Regions from separate parts of the Xenorhabdus griffiniae genome, predicted to be linked through region 2. Evidence: predicted binding sites of a transcription regulator. Region 2 holds the regulator's gene; the other holds the start of a gene.

Region 1 (4,649 bases), 1.0 Mb from region 2:
AACACGCGATAATTCACGTTGTGCCCCGCCCCTTGCAACGCGGCATACATTTGATCATTGACAAAATGGATATCTGCTTCACGGGAACCCGCTTCCTGAAAAATTTTTAACGACGAAGGAATAACTTTTTGCCCAAGAACCTGCTGTGTCAGCCAACCTGGTTTATGGTCAGAAGATGGCATAAACTGCCGAACAATTTTGCTATCAGGCCACCAGAAAGATCCTGACTGTGTGAGAACACAACCAAAACGTTGTGGCCAATGGAGCGCGGCATACAATGCCGCCAGCCCTCCGTAACTCTGTCCTGCTATCACTGTTTGTGCAGGATCATCGCTAAAAGCTACATACTGTGCGACAAGCGGCAGCAATTCATCCTGAATCGCTTGCCAAAAATCGGGATTGCAGGGAAGTTCCCGCTCTCGATGCGGCATATCAATAACATCAATCAACAGCCAAACCGCCTCTGGTATCTGCTGTTTTTCAGTTGCTACCTCAATCACCGGAAAAACTGGAGTTCTTTCCGCCCAAGTCAACCCATCCAGCAGAATGATAAGAGGACGGGAGGGGGCGGTTTCTTCCCCTGTGGAATAAAGCCAAACACGCCTTTGATTGTTAAGCCGATCACTGTGCCAGTGCAAAAGCAAAGGCTCACGTTTATCCGGCTGCGCAGTATGATGTGGACGGCTCCCATCAATTAATGACCATGCGGTCTGTGCAGGTGCATGGGGCATATGGATCGCCGATAAAGGCAAACCAAGCCCATTACGATGACATTCCTGTAGATTCAAAGGATCTGAAATAGATAATGGAAAGAGTGAAATCCACCATTCACGTTGCTGTTGATTACGTTGCTTGATTTCGTCTGAAAATTGAGGGGGCAAATGTGCGTCAGTCACGGGTATAAATCGATAACTTCCTCTCCAGTTATCTTCAAGATTCACTGACCAATACCAGATATCCGTTTCAGGCAATCGTTGTAGACTCTGAGGTTGCGGACAGTGATGATCAGTGATGCCATTGATATCGATGTAGACTTGGCGAAAAGGTGAATTTTGTTCGTCCCCATTAGGATCTCGCCAAAAGAAGGTTGTTTTAACTTGATGATTATTCGTAATTTCTATAATGGGTGTTCCCAAAATAGCAATATTTTTCCACCACAACTCACTGCCAACATGACGCGCAGCTAATAAATGAGCTGCCGTACCTGGTGGCTGAAAAACTAATGTCATCCCTTTATCCCCTTCAAAAAAATCCGCTCACAAATGACATATCCATTTGATACACCACACCAGCAACGATCCTAGAAAATAAAAACGATTATCATTCACCAATGATATTGATAATGATTTTTGTTTGCAATATTATCCAATTTATTTTATTAATCTTAATCACTGGCTAACAGAGTTAATGGAGCATTATCAGGAGTAACGAGGCAGGAGGCCCTCACTATTCAGCTTAGCCATAGTGGTGTCGCCTTAATTATCAATTTGATTTTTATCAATTATTTTAAAAGTATCTATATTGAGAGATGAAATCCATGGTATTGCCTAGCAAGAATAAGATATTGAAAACCGCAAAAAGAACAAATAGAAACTATAACTATAATAAATTATTCTTATCGCTTACTTCTGTCTTACTGTTATCTCCCTATGCCTCAGCCAATAATGGGACTTCCAATAACAGCGAAGATACCTTAATCGTCACAAGCAAGACGGAAGGGTATTCTGGAAAAAACATTGTAGAATCAGACAGTGCCGCAGGCACCAAAAGCCTCACTCCGCTTATCAAGACTCCCCAGTCAATCAGTGTCATCAATCGCGCACAAATAGAAGCACAAGGCGCAACGAGCGTTGCCGATGCCCTGAATTATTCAAGTGGCGTTGTGACTAACTACCGCGGCTCTTCTAACCGTAATGACGAAGTGATTACCCGTGGTTTTCGTTACGCGCCTAAATTCCTTGATGGCTTGAGTTATGGTAATCAGCTCGATCCTTGGCTATTGGAACGTGTAGAGTTAGTGCATGGGCCGGCATCTGTGCTATATGGTCAGGTCAGCCCTGGCGGCTTGATTAATATGACAAGCAAAAGGCCCACAGCAGAGGCCATTCGTAAAGTCCAGATGAAAGCAGGTAACCGGAGCCTGGGTGAATTAGCCTTTGATTTTGGTGGGGCATTGGGTGATGACATTCCCGTTCTTTATCGTTTAAATGGTATCGTCAGCACCCAAAAACAATTTGTCAAAGATTATAAAAAAGAGCGAATTGCCATTGCTCCAGCTCTGACATGGATACCAAACGACAATACGACCTTCACGTTGCTGAGCAGTTATCAGTACGATCCCAAAGCGGGATTCCGTAATTTCTATCCTAAAAAAGGCACCGTAACATCTGTTCCCAATGCGGGCTATATTCCCTACAAGATGAATCTCAGTGAGCCTTCTTTTAATCAGTCCAGACGGGAACAATCCTCTATCGGCTATATTCTTGAGCATGACATTAATGATGTTTTCTCTTTCCAACAAAACCTGCGTTATTCAAGAGCAAATGAACGTTTTAAGCTTTTCGTTTATGTATCGGATGTAAAAGACCTACCAACCAGTATCCAACGCCGTCCACAGAGGGAATACAACAAAACGCAATCATTTAATGTGGATAATCAGCTGAAGGCACTATTCTCAACCAGTAACATTGATCATAACGTTATTAGTGGAATCGATTACAAATGGGCGGATAGCCTTAGCAAAAGATGGTATAAAAGCGGTAGTCAATACAACTTTGATTGGTCAAATCCAGTTTGGGGTATCCCCGTCAATGAAAATGAGTTATCTCTTTCTTTAAATGACAAAAAGAAACTTTACCAGTTAGGTGCTTACGTACAAGACCAACTCAGTTGGGAAAACTGGAATTTAGTTCTGTCCGGCCGTTATGACTGGACTGAAACCAAGCAACAAAACCTGCTCAAAAACACCTCAACAACACAAAAAGACCGTGCATTCACAGGACGTGCGGGTTTGTTGTATGCCTTTGATAACGGCATTTCGCCTTATATCAGTTACAGCACCTCCTTTGAACCTAACTTGTCTCAAGGAGCACCTGGTACACCGGCATTCAAACCTACAACCGGTGAACAAACTGAAATCGGGATTAAATTCCAACCCAAAGATAGTGATACGCTGTTAACACTTTCTCTGTTCGATATCACCCAGAAAAACGTAACCACCCGTAACCCAGTTACCCGTTTTAGCGAGCAAATTGGCAAAATTGGTTCAAAAGGAGCAGAGGCTGAAATTCATTCCCAAATCACACCAGAAATTAACCTGATAGCAAGTTATACCTATACAGACACTAAAACTAAAGACGATAGCAATACTTCACGTATTGGCAAAAGAATCCCTTCAGTGCCTGAACATGCAGCTTCTGCCTGGGGGAGTTATAGCTTCACGCAAACCGCTCTGAAAGGATTCACTCTGGGAGCCGGGATACGCTATACAGGATCGACTTCCGGTGATTATACAGAAACATTCCACGTCAAGCCCTATACCCTCTATGACTTGATGGCGAAATACAATCTTGGTGAAGCTTCCCCACAGTTAAAAGGCGCGAATGTACAACTAAACGTGAATAACCTGACCAATAAACGTTATGTTGCTTCATGCTCAAATGTAGAAGCCTGCTTCTACGGTAGCGGGCGCAGCATCGTTGCCACAGTGGAATATACTTGGTAAGACAAAACTTTACTCCAGTGGCATAAAGCAAACGCTTTTGCCGCTGTGAATTGCGTCTATACCAATCTAACTTCAAGGTGAACATGTGATTTCTCCCCGCGAAACGGGGAGAAATCAGGTTTCATAGCGTGTTGTAAATTGCAAGTTGAAGTTTAATGCGTCTATCAACATTAATACGTATTAAATTGACTTTTTTTATTAAATAGTAACAGGGAAATATCGTGCTTAAGTTAATGACTGAATATCACACATCCGAATTATCGGATTTTAGTTGTGATGATTTTGTGTTCCTATCTTCAAATAAAAGCCTACATGCACGAGGACGTTTTGCCAAAGTAACCACTCCCGCCAATCATTATGATGATATTGATAATCTATTAAGTGACCATCTATCTCAATTATTCCTTCAAGCTCAACAGGCTGGAATTAAAAATCCTATTGCAGTCGGGGCAATCCCTTTTGATAAACGCCAACCTTCTGCCCTCTATATACCTTATGAATACCGTTGGCTGGAACAGGAAACCGCGCATTTTTCCACTCGATCCTCTATGCCACCGTTAAAAATGCAACAGTGGTATTTATGGCCAGAAAAAGAAGAATTTTGCCAGATGGTTTCGCAAGCTGTTGACGCCATCCATCATGGCTTGCTTGATAAGGTCGTCCTTTCGCGTCTACTGGATATTGAATTTGCTCGAAAACCTGACTCTATTCAGCTTTTTACGCAGCTTAATGCCCAAAACCCTTATAGCTACAACTTTCATATTCCACTAGAAAACAGCACGTTAATTGGTGCTAGCCCAGAACTTCTACTACGTAAACAGGGTAATACCCTTATTTCTCAACCACTGGCAGGCTCGTCACGCCGAAGCCACAATATTCTGGAAGACAGTGCGTTGCGTCAATCACTACTCCATTCAGCTAAAGA
Region 2 (4,649 bases):
ATCTGGTCTTTAACCGTACGGTTGGTCTGCGTGATACTTGGGCGAAAATCTCACAAGAGTAATCATCTCACTAAGATAATGTGACCTCGTACACAAAAAAGCGTGATTATTTTCACGCTTTTTTTGCCTGATAGCCTCGTAATGAAAATTAACTCCTTCAGCTAAGATTAAAAATTGCCTTATAGTCCCATATTGTATAGGGTTATTGTCTGACCAAATTTGTACACTATTTACCCAAAAATTTGCCCAAAAATTTACCCATCGAAAAAATAATAAGTTCGGACGAGGTAATTTATGAAACCCATTAAATTACGTACTTTGGCAGCATTCATCACGGCAGTTGGATTTATAGGCAACGCTCATACAGAAATAACACCGGCAATGTCATCACAGCAGATCGTAGATTTGCTGAGCCAGTTAAAAGTCAATTTCAACGTCATTGATAATCAGGCGGGTTCACATGGTACAGATTGTGCCATTCTTGGCGCTGATTCGGCGGCCTGTAATCGAGTCAATATCATCTTGAGCAATGGTGAGCAGGCAATCAACTCTTCTGATTGGGCGCTCTATTTTCACAGTATTCGCCAAATACTGAAACTGGATAATGATCAATATAAAATCACTCATGTTACGGGTGACTTACATAAACTGGAACCGACGAAAAAATTTACGGGCATCAAAGCCAATGAAAAGGTCGTGTTACCGATTATTGGTGAATATTGGCAAATTTACAGTACGGATTTTATGCCGCGTTGGTATGCGACTTCCGGTGATGCAAGGCCCAAGGTCTTGGTAAGTACCGATACGGAGAACATCAGCCAATTTTTATCCGATCTGGAAGGTGAACAGTGGAAACGAACCACCGCGGATAACAATATCCTGATGACACCTGAAAACCGCTTTGCAAAAAACCAACAGGTGGCAATAATCAGTGAAGATAAGCTGCGAGGACAGATTATTCCGACACCGAAAGTCCTTTCCGTTCATTCCCAGGATGTGGATTTATCTCGTGGCGTGAAATTAGAGTTGGGCGGATTGAGTGGCGAATCTATTAACGTGATCAAGGAGCATTTCAAAGCCCGTGATATTCCTTTAACGGATAACGGTTATCGAATAGCGACCCAGATCAACGCAAACCAATTTACCAAGTCCTGGAGAGTAAACGGTGCGTATTCATTGGAGATTACTACCAAAGGAACACAAATCGTCGCGTTTGATCAATCTGGCGTATTCTATGGTTTGCAGTCACTGTTTTCCTTACTTCCTGCCAATGGTATGCCAAAGATTGCGACATTGACGGCAAAAGATGCACCACGGTTTGAATATCGTGGGGTGTTCCTCGATGTTGGACGAAATTTTCATAGTAAAGAAGCTGTCCTGCGCCTGCTTGATCAAATGTCCCGCTATAAACTGAACAAATTCCATTTCCATCTAAGTGACGATGAAGGCTGGCGTTTGGAGATCCCTGGTTTACCGGAATTGACAGAAATCGGTAGTCAACGCTGTCATGATCTGAGTGAGACTCAATGCTTATTGCCGCAGTTGGGATCAGGCCCAGATAGCCACAACATGGGAAGTGGTTATTTTAGCCGTCAGGATTACATTGATATTTTGCATTATGCCAAAGCCCGCCAGATAGAAGTGATCCCAGAAATTGATATCCCCGCCCATGCTCGTGCCGCAGTGATGTCGATGGAAGCGCGCTATAAGCGGCTTATGGCACAGGGCAAAGAGCAGGAAGCCAATGAATATCGTCTGCTTGATCCGACAGATACCTCGAATACAACCTCAGTGCAGTTCTATGATCGTCACAGTTATCTTAACCCGTGTATGGACTCTTCAAAACGGTTTGTCGATAAAGTAATTAGCGAAGTTGTTGCCATGCATAAAGCGGCCGGTCTGCCGTTGAATACATGGCATTTTGGTGGGGATGAGGCAAAAAATATTCGTTTGGGTGCTGGATATCAGGATAGAGATGGACCGATTGTGCCAGATAAGGGGATTATCAACCAGAAAATTGAAGACAAGCCGTGGGCAAAATCTCAGGCTTGTCAGAAGATGATAGCGCAAGGCGTCATTAAAGATGTTGATGAACTTGCCAGTTATTTTGCCATTGAAGTCAGCAAAATCGTCAATGCCCACGGTATCAGCACCATGCAGGCATGGCAGGATGGCCTAAAATATGCCAAATCGGCAAAAGATTTCGCGACTCAATATGTAGCAGTGAACTTCTGGGATACCCTATATTGGGGAGGCTACGATTCTGCCAATGACTGGGCGAATAAGGGTTATCGGGTTGTTGTTTCCAGTCCTGATTATGTTTATCTGGATATGCCATATGAAGTTCATCCGAAAGAGCGGGGCTACTATTGGGCAACTCGCTTTAATGATGAGGCGAAAATTTTCAGCTTTGCCCCGAACAATATGCCACAAAATGCTGAGACTTCGGTGGATCGTGATGGCTATCACTTTAATACCCATAGTAATAAACGCTGGCCGGGAGCTTATGGCATATCGGGGCAATCATGGAGTGAAACCGTGCGTACCGATGAACAAATGGAATATATGATCTATCCACGCTTATTGCCGCTGGCGGAACGGGCATGGCACCAAGCTGAATGGGAGCAGAATTATCAGCAGGGCAGGGAATATAAAGGTGGAATAACGCATTATGTTGAGATTGCTCTCTTGCAACAAGATTGGGAACGCTTTGCCAATCTGATAGGACAGCGTGAGCTGGCTAAGCTGGATAGCGCCAAAATCACATATCGTTTGCCAGTGCCAGGCGGCAGAATTGTTTCTGGAACACTAGAAGCGAATATCGCATTACCAGGGGTGGTTATCCAATACTCATTGGATAATGGAAAAACATGGCAGGATTATAATGACAGACAGCGGCCTCATGTCAGCGGCAATGTGAAAATTCGTTCTGCCAATACTGATAGAAGCCGTTTTAGCCGTATAGATGAAGTTAAACTCTAACAGTTGCCTGGAGAAATGAGGGCAATAAATTGATAAAGCAACCTGCCGATTAATTATCAAGTTAATCGGCAGGTTGCTTATTTAGGTGAATAAATTGCAGAAGCAAATGGTTGCAATTATTTCATTGTCAGCGCTTGTTTATCATGCTTTTTCATCATGAAGCGTGCTATTTTCGCGGCAATCACCATCAGCACAGTGACCATATAAATAAAGACTGTGGTTTGAGAGCTTAATTCCATAACGCTCAGCGATATTTTTCTGACGCTCCTCAATGAATTCATCGTTAAATTCAATGACTTTACCGCAGTCGAGACAAATCAGATGGTCATGGTGATGTTGCTGAGTGAGTTCAAAAACCGATTTACCGCCTTCAAAATTGTGGCGTGTGACAATGCCAGCATCATCGAACTGGTTCAACACGCGATAGACAGTGGCGAGGCCAATCTCTTCACCGATATCAATCAGTTTTTTGTAGAGATCCTCCGCACTGACATGATGGCATTCTGGGTCCTGTAGCACTTCCAGAATTTTCAGTCGTGGAAGAGTTACTTTAAGTCCAGCATTTTTCAATGCTTTATTGTTGTCGGTCATGCGGATTCAGTCCTGTAACTTGAGTTAAGTGCACTTATGATACTTGGGGGTATCGTGAGGGAGTTTCATGTTGCTGATTATAGGCATGGATATTAAAAATGAAAACCATGCCTATTCATATATCATGACACATTATGCAAGAATAATCCTGCCTGAAAGGGCTTTTCTCTTCTTATTAAGCTTAAGCGCCTAGGATCTCTGACAGGCTCATTTCAGCCTTGATCTGCTGCACCCAGTTTTCAACGCGCTCATCTGTCAATTCAGGTTGACGATCTTCATCAATGGCCAGGCCAATAAAATGGTTATCGTCGGCCATACCTTTAGACGCTTCAAAATGATATCCTTCGGTTGGCCAGTGACCTACAATAATGGCACCACGAGGTTCAATAATATCGCGAATGGTGCCCATAGCGTCACAGAAGTATTCTGCATAATCTTCCTGATCACCACAGCCGAACAAAGCAACCAGTTTTCCGTCGAAGTTGATCTCTTCCAGTGTTGGGAAGAAATCATCCCAGTCACATTGAGCTTCACCGTAATACCAGGTTGGGATGCCAAGCAGCAGAATATCGAAGGCTTCAATGTCTTCTTTGCTGCTTTTGGCAATATCGTGGACTTCAGCAACATCAGCACCGCCCAATTTTTCTTGGATCATTTTGGCGATGTTCTCTGTGTTGCCTGTATCACTGCCGAAGAATATACCTATTATTGCCATAAAATGGGTTAACCTCTTGTTTTATTTGTGTATTAAATCTATACACATCACGCTGAAATCAGCTAGAAAAATGTCAGTTTCAGTAACATGAAAAGCGTTATTTTGACCAAACATCCATGACAAATCTGTCAGATTTGTGTGGTGACACCGCTTCGTTGTGTTTAATAAAAGCCGTTAATCGGCAAGGTGATTTTTTTCTGTCAGTTGGGCTAATAGCATTTGTTCAATCAATTCACTGCGGCTAATGTTGCGCTGTTTTGCCAGATGATTTAGTGCTGCGACGGCATCTTCATTAAGTTTGAGTTCCACTCGACGCAATCCTCTGACTTTATCTCGTCGCAACTGGTTGCGTTTATTGATC

The links. Region 2 encodes Fur, which represses iron uptake genes when iron is present. Its sites were predicted from a motif close to ATAATAATGAGAACNACTATCAA; they were not measured.
Region 1: fes (enterochelin esterase) is a predicted target of Fur. The motif match lies at 1,331-1,353, and genes of this name have one in related genera.

The regions. Positions count from the first base shown of each region.
Region 1 is NZ_CP147737.1:577,597-582,245, reverse strand. It holds gene fes (enterochelin esterase) at 1-1,229, opposite strand, end outside; gene WDV75_RS02565 (TonB-dependent siderophore receptor) at 1,538-3,724, shown strand; gene WDV75_RS02560 (isochorismate synthase) at 3,946-4,649, shown strand, end outside.
Region 2 is NZ_CP147737.1:1,577,549-1,582,197, forward strand. It holds gene glnS (glutamine--tRNA ligase) at 1-62, shown strand, start outside; gene WDV75_RS07120 (beta-N-acetylhexosaminidase) at 295-2,982, shown strand; gene fur (ferric iron uptake transcriptional regulator) at 3,124-3,573, opposite strand; gene fldA (flavodoxin FldA) at 3,755-4,288, opposite strand; gene ybfE (LexA regulated protein) at 4,463-4,649, opposite strand, start outside.